DNA from 2 places in the Caballeronia sp. LZ008 genome. Region 2 is predicted to be linked to the other one. Evidence: riboswitches for the same ligand, from Rfam matches in the RefSeq annotation. Region 2 holds a riboswitch; the other holds the start of a gene.
What was found. Region 2 has a riboswitch for cobalamin ahead of cobW (cobalamin biosynthesis protein CobW). Riboswitches for the same ligand answer to the same signal wherever they lie in the genome.
Positions count from the first base shown of each region.

Region 1 (4,863 bases), on a different contig from region 2:
CGGCGCGATCCTCGTCGCTCTCCCAGCCCCAGCCGGTGAGATGCGGAAAGCGGTTGAGCAGCACGGTATCGAGCACGCTCGCGCTGAAGGCGTCGTGCGCGGCTTGCGGCATCAAAGCGCGCGCGCGCGCGAGTTCCGTCGCGCGCCATGACGCGAGCGCGCGGCCGTCGAGCGACACGCTGCCCGATGCGGCTTTCGCAATCCCGGCGAGCACGTTGATGAGCGTCGTCTTGCCCGCGCCGTTCGGCCCGGCGATGCACCACATTTCGCCCGCTTCGATCGACTGCGTGAGCCCGTCGATGAGCGTGCGCTTACCCGCGCGAAGCACGATGGCGTCGAGCCGCAAAATCATCGCGGCCTCCGCAGCAGCATCCACAGGAACATCGGGACGCCGATCAATGCCGTGACGACGCCGACCGGCAATTGCGCGGGCGCGATCACCGTGCGCGCGACGAGATCGGCGGCCATCACCGCGAGTCCGCCCGCGAGCGCGGCGGCGGGCACGAGCATGCGCTGATCGTTGCCGAACGCGAGGCGCAGCAGATGCGGCACGACGAGCCCGACGAAGCCGATGGTGCCCGCCGTCGTCACGGCGGCCGCCGCCGCGATCGATGCGACGAGATACACGCGCAGACGCAAGCGCTCGACCGGCACGCCGAGCGCGCGCGCGGTCGTATCGCCGCGCAAGAGCACGTTCAGTTGCGGTGCGACGGGAACGATGACCGCGAGCACGACGGCGAGCGCGATCAGCGCGGGCCATGGCGCCGCCGCGCCGTTGAGATCGCCCGTCAGCCAGAAGATCATGCCGCGCAAACGGTTCTCGGGCGCGACGCTCAGGATCAGCGTGATGAGCGCGCCCCATCCCGATGCGATCACGACACCCGTCAGCAAGAGCCTCGGCGATGCGTCCTGTCCGCTTTGCCACAAGTCCTTGCGCGCGAGTCCGAGGACCAGAACGATCGATGCGAACGCGCCCGCGCAAGCCGCGATATCGACGCCCCACCACGGCAGCGACCCGAGCATCGCGGCAAGCGCGAAGGTCGCCGCGCCGCCGGATACGCCGAGCACGTACGGTTCCGCCAGCGGATTGCGCAACAGCACTTGCAGCAGCGCGCCGGCGAACGCGAGCAATGCGCCCGACGCGAAGCCCGCGAGCGCGCGCGGCAGACGCAAGGTCAGCACGATGTCATCGGCGATATCGGGCGTCGCCGAGTGCGCGTGAAAGAGCGCGCCGATCGCACGCGATACGGGCAACGCGACGCTGCCAATCGCGAGCGACGCGACCAGCACGACGAGCGTCGCTGCGCCGAGCGCGATCCAGATCGCGGTGGCGCGGCTCGCGTTCATCGCGCGCGGACGTTCAGCCACCCGGCTCACGACGGATGCCAGCCCAACGTGATGTACGCGCCGCGTCGTGGCGTGTTGTACGAGTACGCAAGTTCATAGTCCTTGTCGAACAGGTTGTCGATGCGCGCCGTGACGTACCACGACTTCGAGATGTCGTAGCGCGCCGACAGATTCACGATGCCGTAGCCCGCGAGCGTCGAATCGTAATCGCTGCGTTGACCGCTCACGATCCATTCGCCACCGACGCGCCACGGCCCGATCGTGCGATGCGCCGTCAGCGTCGCGAAATGCCGCGCGCGCCGCGTCAAATCCTCGTGATTCGTTTCGTCGACGGGATTCTGGAACGTGACGCCCGCGCGCACATCCGTTGCGCCGACGTGCCCCGCCCACGATCCCTCGATGCCCTGCACCTTCGCGCGCCCGACGTTCTGCGCGACATAGTAGAAGCCGCCGTCGGACACGTAATCGATCAAATTCGAATAGCGCGTCTGAAAAAGCGTCACGCGCACCACGCCGAGCGCATTCGATGCGTACTGCAACGCCGCCTCGACCGAATGACTCCGCTCCGGCTGAATCGACGGATTGCCGCTCAGCGGATAGTAGAGATCGTCGAAGCTCGGCGCGCGAAACGAGGCCGAATAGCTCGCGCTCGCCTTCCAGTGCGCGTCGAAGTCATACGCGTAGCCCAGATAGTAGCTGTTCGCGCCGCCGAAATCGGAATACTGATCGCGGCGCAGATTCGCCTGCAACTCGTTCGCGCCGATGTGCCCCACGTAACCCGCGAACATCGAATTCACATGACGGTCGGGCGCGCTGAACTGATCGGAATCGAGCGTCTGATCGAGATGCTCGTAGCCGAAGAGCAGCTTGTGCGCGTCGCTGATCCGCACGTCGTTCTGCCACGTATATTGCCGGTTCTCCGAATCGAAACGGCTCGTATAGACGCCGTTCTGCTCGATGTTCGCGCGGTCCTGCCCCTGCGCGATCGTGAAGTGCGCCGTCCAGTTATCCGTGACGCGGCCGTTCGCGAACACCGACGCCGAGCGCACGCGATCGTGCGTTTCGTTGATATCGGTCGGCTGGCCATAGGCATCGTCGAAACTGTTGATGCCGTTCGATTGCAGGAAGCGCACGCCCACGTCCCACTTGTCGCTGAACTTGTGACGCAGCGTCGCCGCGACGCTCTCGTTCAGATAGCCGTTCGCGTTCGGATTGGCGCCGGGCGCGATTCCCGGATCGATCGACGAGAAGCCGTCGGTTTTCTCGCGCGAGACGTTCACGCTGAAGGTCGTGCGGCCGTCCTTGTCGAGCGCGCCGCTCACGCCCGCCGATTGCCGCTGCGTGTGATAGCTGCCGTACTCGGCCTCGAAGTCGAAGCGCGGCGGATGCGCCTCGCCTTCCTTCGTGAAGATCTGCACGACGCCGCCAATCGCATTCGATCCATAGAGCGCCGACACGTTGCCGTTCACGACCTCGACGCGCCCGATCTGGTCGAGCATCAATTGCGATAGCTGTGCCGCGCCGAGCGACGCCGATTCGACGCGCACGCCGTCGATCAGCACGAGCGATTGCGACGACGCCGCACCGCGTATGAAAAGCCCCGAGTTCGAGCCCGGTCCGCCGTTGCGCGTGATCTGCACGCCGGGCGCGAGCGCGACGAGTCCGAGCGCGTCGCTTGCGTTTGCATCGGCGATGTCCTGCTCGTCAAAAAGCGATGTCTGCGGAATCGATTCGGCAAGCGGCTGCGGCGCGCGCGTCGATGTGACGACGACGGGCGCAAGCGTTTGCGTGCCGTCTTCCGTCTGGGCCGCCTGTGCAGCGCCGGCGAACGGCAAGGCGCCGATGGCCGCAACGAGCGCGCCATGACGGGAGAGACCGCTTCTGAGCGCGGCCAGTGGCAATACCATGTGTGAAGTGTTCCGTTTCGCGTGAGCGCAACCCCGCTCCCCGCGAGGACGATGCGCGACGAACGCACCGCGCCATGCGCGCCGATGCGTCGGACTCCGGCCGGTATCCGGGCTGGCGATCAATCGTCTCGCCTTCCCGCGCATGGCGCGCAGTGGCATCGACACGTTTCTTGCAGTCGCGCGCGTGCGACGAATTTCGACACGCTCGCGCGGCAAAAACGCGCATGAGACGACTTGCAACTTGCGTTGCGGTCGCTTACCGTTGCGGGGGCAGCACAGGTTGGCTCGTCGTCGATTGCGGCGACTTCGCTCCCTGTTTCCCGTTTGACTGCATCCACGAGATCGGCGGATGCGAGCACCAAAAGTGCGGCAAGTGTAGGAGCGCGGTTCGGGGCCGTCAAGAAAACCGCGCGGGCAGACTGGCGCGGCGCATGACGAATCGAACGAGAAGCGAAAGAGAAGCGGCCGGCCTGTCATCACGAGCGTTGCGGGGCGCTCGCGTTTTCTGCACACGAATGCATCGCGACATGCGCTTGATTCGAAGGATTAAGCGCTAGATCGCGTGTTGTTACGTCTCGAAACGAGACATTTATCGGAAGCTCCGTTGAACCGCGCTAAAATGCGAGGTCTTTAGAGGACGCAGCACATGCTCAACGAACTCGAATCACTGTCAGGAAACATCGGCCGGCTGATCCAGATCAGCGAGCGCCACAAGCAGGCGCATCAAGCGCTGCAGGAACAACTCGAACAGCTGCGCGCCGACTATGCGAACGTGCAGGCCGAGCTCGCGCAAGTGCGCGAAGAGCGCGATACGCTGCAGTCCGAACGCGATTCGCTGTCCGCGAAAATCGACGACGCGCAAATCCGCCTGAACGCGATTCTCGAAAAGCTGCCGCGCGGCAAGTCCGCGCAACATGCCGAGTCCGACAATCAACTCGATCTCCTCGAAGCCGATTCCCGGGAAGCACATGAAACGGAATTGCACGGCGAGCATCATCAGGGAGAGAAGGCATGACGACCACGCAGATCGAAGTATCCATTCTCGGGCAGCCGTATCGTCTCGCGTGCTCGCCGGAAACCGAAGGCGCATTGCGTGAAGCCGTCGCGCGCGTCGACGCCGAAATGAACAAAGTGCGCAATGCAAGCAGCGTGCGCGGCACGGATCGCATCGCGGTGATGGCGGCGCTTTCGCTGGCGTCGGAATTGCTTAAGCTGCAGGACAGCGTGCGTCACGGCGAGGCCTTCCCCGCCGAAGAAATCCGCCGCACGATGCATTCGATGAACGAGCAATTGGGCGCGGTCATTGCGCAACACGAAGCGCAATAAGGCAGATGCGCGTCGAGTCAATCAGCGCGCAATGTCAATCGAAAAAAGAAACTGCCGAAGTAGCGTGAAGAGGCTGCAGAAGGCAAACGATTGGTGTAGAGTGACGTTTCCCTGCCTGGTACGCCAAGGTCATATATTCCTTGAACCAATGCTACATTGGCACGGTTGCGGAACCTTGCAGCACGGGCGCGCGCGTCGCTAGTCCGATGTACCCGAAGTGTTGCTTACCGCGACCAATCTTGAACCCAGGTTCAGGATGCCGGCCTAGCGGCTGTGGCGGGGA
Region 1 covers NZ_JARUXK010000001.1:613,701-618,563, reverse strand. Annotated here, with positions in the region: gene QCE49_RS02910 (ABC transporter ATP-binding protein) at 1-352, opposite strand, end outside; gene QCE49_RS02905 (FecCD family ABC transporter permease) at 349-1,377, opposite strand; gene QCE49_RS02900 (TonB-dependent receptor domain-containing protein) at 1,374-3,254, opposite strand; cobalamin riboswitch at 3,335-3,632, opposite strand; gene QCE49_RS02895 (ATPase) at 3,901-4,269, shown strand; gene QCE49_RS02890 (cell division protein ZapA) at 4,266-4,580, shown strand; RNA gene ssrS (6S RNA) at 4,686-4,863, shown strand, end outside.
Region 1: it holds a riboswitch for cobalamin, as region 2 does, so the genes downstream of both, QCE49_RS02900 (TonB-dependent receptor domain-containing protein) here and cobW (cobalamin biosynthesis protein CobW) in region 2, are expected to answer to the same signal.

Region 2 (4,863 bases):
GTGCGGCGCGGGTTCGTCGGCGAGCGGAGAAAACGTGCTGATGCGCGCGCCCATGGCGATGAGCACATCGACATTCGCCGGATACACGAACGAGAACGCCGCATCGCGAGCGATGGCGATATGCGCGCCGTCGAGCAGACGCGGCGGCGCGGGCAGCGTCGCATCGTCGAAATGAACGGGCGGCGGAAGATCGGCGAGCGTCGTTTGCGCGATTGCATCGGCGGCGCGGTCGAGCCGTGCGTCGAGGCCCGCGATTTCATCGGGCTGCGTGAGACCGAGATGACGCTCGGGCAAGGCGATATCGTCCGCATTCGACAGATGGCCGCAATAACGCAAGTCGACGGGGATAGTCTCCGACAACATCTGCGCATGACGCGCCGATGCAACGCGATTCGCGAGCACGCCATGAAAGGGCACATCTTCGCGATAACGCGCGAGCCCGAACGCGATGGCGCCGAACGTCTGCGCCATGCCGTGCGCGCCGATCACCGCGAGCACCGGTACGTTGAACGTGGCGGCCAGATCGGCGCTGCTCGGCGTGCCGTCGAAGAGACCCATCACGCCTTCGATGAGAATGAGATCGGCCTCGCGCGCGGCCTTGGCGAGCAACGCGCGGCACGCATCGAGCCCGACCATCGACAGATGCAGCGAATAAACGGGCGCGCCGCATGCGCGTTCGAGAATCATCGGATCGAGAAAATCCGGGCCGGTCTTGAACACGCGTACCTTCAGTCCTCGGCGCGTGTGATGACGCGCAAGCGCCGCCGTCACCGTGGTCTTGCCTTGATGCGACGCACTCGCGCCGATGAAGAGAGCGGGGCAGTCGGGCATCGCTCAGAACTCGACGCCGCGTTGCGCTTTCACGCCTTGCTCGCGATACGGATGCTTCACGAGCCGCATTTCCGTGACGAGATCGGCAAGTTCGATCAACTCATCGGGCGCGTGTCGACCGGTCACGACGACATGCAGCATCGCGGGCCGCGCCTTCAGCACGTCGAGCACTTCATCGAGCGGCAGATACTCGTACTTGAGCACGGTGTTGAGTTCGTCGAGCACGACCATCTGATATTCGCCGCTCTCGATCATGCGGCGCGCTTCGTTCCAGCCCTTGCGCGCGGTGGCCATGTCGGCTTCGCGATTCTGCGTGTTCCAGGTGTAGCCATCTCCCATGGTGACGAAATCGCAATGCGCGATTGCGCCGAGGAAATCGCGTTCCGATGTATGCAGCGCGCCCTTGATGAACTGCACGACGCCGAGCTTCATGCCGTGTCCGAGCACGCGCACCGCCATGCCGAACGCGGCCGTTGTCTTGCCCTTGCCGTTGCCGGTATTCACGATCAAAAGGCCTTTCTCGTGATCGGCGGCGGCCTGCTTTTTCTCGTGGCCTTCCTTGCGGCGCTGGGTCATGCGCAGATGCGATTCGGTATCGGTTTTCACGGGAGCTCCAGAGAAACACGGCCGTATCGTACAACAGGCGGCGGCTTAATTCTGCGCTAACAGACGGCAGGCATCATGCAATCAACGTAATCACCGACTCTAGGAGCAAGCAAATGGACGCGCTCTATCTCTATCTGGAACTCGTCGCGCTTGGCGTTCTCGTCTGGCTTTGCCGCGACAAGTTCAAACCGGTCGTGGCGAAGCCGCTCGCCGAAACGCCGCGTCCGCGCACGACCGCAAGACCGGTATTCATGTTCCGTTCGCGCGGGGCGCATGCATCGCTGCGATCGCGACGGTTACGCCACAATCGATCGTCTTTGGCACGATGAGCGTTCGCGCGTTGCCCGCGAGCAGCGCGCAAGGCTCGCATACGCCATCGACGTTCATATGCGCCATTGCATGATGCGATATCGCCGTGCGCGGCGCTTGCGCGATTTCATCGGCGCCGTAGAAGCGCAATGTCAGACGATGACGCTCGCAGAACGCGAGCAGTCCCGCCTCGTGCCGTTTCGCGTCGATGCTCGCGATGATGGCGATGTCGCCGAACGCAAGCGTGCCCAAAGCGCCGCGCACGGCGTGCTCGATTGCGTCGGCGCTCGCGCCCCGCCTGCAGCCGATCCCCACGGCAAGACGCGTGACAGGGGGCTGATTCATGTGAGCGATGACGGATTCCATGTGCGCCGACCTTACCACCTTTCTTGACGCTCGCGCCCGCCGGGCCTAGACTTTCACGCAGTTTTGGTGCTCGCGCGCGGATTCTCTCGTGCGCAGTTAAACGGGAAGCAGGGCGCGTTCCTTTCGATTCGTCGAACGCACGTCAACCTGCGCTGCCCCCGCAACGGTAAGCGATTCACCGCGCACGGCATTTTCATCGCGTGTACGGGAAGCCGGCTTCGAAGCCACTGCGCGTGAGAAACGCGCGGGAAGGCGAAGCGGCGTCGTCGTCAGCCCGGATACCGGCCAGACTTTGAGCGGGGCTTGCTGTCGCGGGGATGCGGCGCGGCCCATGATCCATAAAAGCGTGCGTTTCCCTTTCATCCAGCCGCGTTGCCAGGCATCGCGCGACATGAAGCGCATGCAACCGAAGCCACGGAGCGACGATGCAAACCCGCAAGATTCCCGTCACGGTCGTGACCGGCTTTCTCGGCAGCGGCAAGACCACACTGATGCGGCATATCCTCTCCAATGCGCAAGGCCAGCGCATCGCGGTGATCGTCAACGAGTTCGGCGAGCTCGGCATCGACGGGGAGATTTTGAAAGGTTGCGGCATCGGTTGCGACGATGAAGCCGGCTCCAAAGACCGCAATCTGTACGAGCTCGCGAACGGTTGTCTCTGCTGCACCGTGCAGGAAGAGTTCTATCCGGTCATGGAACAACTCGTCGAGCGGCGCGAGAGCATCGATCACGTGCTGATCGAAACGTCCGGTCTCGCTTTGCCGAAGCCGCTCGTGCAGGCGTTCAACTGGCCGTCGATCAAGAACGCATTCACCGTCGATGCCGTCGTGACCGTGGTCGACGGACCCGCTGCCGCGAGCGGTCAGTTCGCGGCGAATCCCGTCGCCGTCGATGCGCAACGCAAGGCCGATCCCAATCTCGATCACGAATCGCCGCTGCATGAACTGTTCGAGGACCAGCTTTCGTCTGCCGATCTCGTCATCGTCAACAAGACCGATCTCATGGATGATGAAGCGCTGCGAAAGGTCGAAGCGCTCGTGCGGCCCGAGATTCCGCCCGAAGTGAAGATCGTGCCCGCGCAGATGGGCAGGCTCGATGTGCATACATTGCTCGGTCTCGAATCGGCATCGGAAGAGACGATTCATTTGCGGCACGATCATCACGGTTCGCCCGATGAAGCAGGCCACGCCGATCATCATCATGACGAGTTCGATTCGGTCGTCGTGCATGGCAACGTCGAATCGCGCGAGCAGGCGCTGGCCGCGCTGCATGCGCTCGTCGAGCAGCACACGATCTATCGCGTGAAGGGTTTCGCTGCGTTGCCGGGCGCGGCGATGCGGCTCGTCGTGCAAGGCGTCGGACGACGCTTCGACAGTTATTTCGACCGCCGCTGGGAAGCGGGCGAAGCGAAGACCCAAAGCCGCTTCGTGCTGATCGGCGAAGACCTCGAACGCGCGACGCTGCAACGCGCGTTCGACGCCGCGCTCGCGAGCGCGCCCGTGCAGGCGTAACCGCGATGCATCTGCTCCGCACGACGCCGGGAGGCTTCGTCGACGACGCGCAGGGCGTCATGCGTATCGATCAGACGAGCGCGCCGATCGTCGTGCTCAGCTCCGCCGATACGACGCTCGCGTTGCTCGCGAGCGCGTTTCCGCGTCTCGAGCCCGGCTTTCCCGACGTGCGGCTCGCGAATCAATCGTTTCTGCGTCAGCCCGCATCGGTCGATTTCTATGTCGACGATGTATTGCGTCACGCGAAGGTCGTGATCGTCGATCATCTCGGCGGCGAATCGTACTGGCCGTACGGCATCGAGCGGCTCGTCGCGCTCGCGAAAGAGCGCAAGCAGATGCTCGCGATGTTTTCGGGCGATCTCACCGAGGACCCGAATCTTATCGGCAAGAGCACGGCCGATGCAGCGTTTTGCCGCGAGCTGTCGCGCTATCTGCGCGAAGGCGGCGCGCGCAATGCCGAGGAGTTTCTACGCGCGATCGCGCATCGCGCGTTCGGCTTCGGGCGCGAGCCGCAGCCGCCGAGTCCGCTGCCCGCCGTCGCGATCTATCATCCCGAGCGCGATATCGCGGGCATCGACGACTGGCAGGCGCGCTGGACCGAAGGCGCGAGCGTCGCCGCGATTCTGTTTTACCGCGCGCATTTGCAATCGGGCAATACGGCCGTGTTCGATGCGCTCATCGAAGCGCTCGAAAAAGAAGGCATGAATCCGTTGCCGATCGCGATTTCGTCGCTCAAGGAAAGCGTGAGCCGCGAAGTGGTCGAGCGTTTGTGCGCGCAGCATCGCGCATCGCTCGTATTGAACACGACGGCTTTTGCGGCGAGCGTGATCGGCGAGGACGAAGTTTTCGAAGTGGCGGGTGAGGCGCCCGTGCTGCAAGTCATCCTGAGCGGCGGCAATCGCGATGACTGGCAGAAGGACAATCACGGCCTGAATTCGCGCGACGTCGCCATGCATGTCGCGCTTCCCGAAGTCGATGGCCGCATCATCACGCGCGCCGTGAGTTTCAAGGGGCTCGCATATCACTGCAAGCATACGCAGGTGGATGTCGTGCGCTATCAGGCCGACGCGGAGCGCGTGCGCTTCGTCGCCGAACTGAGCCGGCGGTGGACCAAGCTGCGTCATACGCCGAACGCGCAGAAGCGCATCGCGCTCGTGCTGGCGAACTACCCGGCGAGCGAAGGGCGCATCGGCAATGGCGTGGGACTCGATACGCCTGCATCCGCGATCAACATTCTGTC
Region 2 covers NZ_JARUXK010000004.1:1,082,033-1,086,895, reverse strand. Annotated here, with positions in the region: gene QCE49_RS30030 (cobyrinate a,c-diamide synthase) at 1-831, opposite strand, end outside; gene cobO (cob(I)yrinic acid a,c-diamide adenosyltransferase) at 835-1,437, opposite strand; gene QCE49_RS30020 (cobalamin biosynthesis protein) at 1,687-2,112, opposite strand; cobalamin riboswitch at 2,160-2,417, shown strand; gene cobW (cobalamin biosynthesis protein CobW) at 2,538-3,623, shown strand; gene cobN (cobaltochelatase subunit CobN) at 3,629-4,863, shown strand, end outside.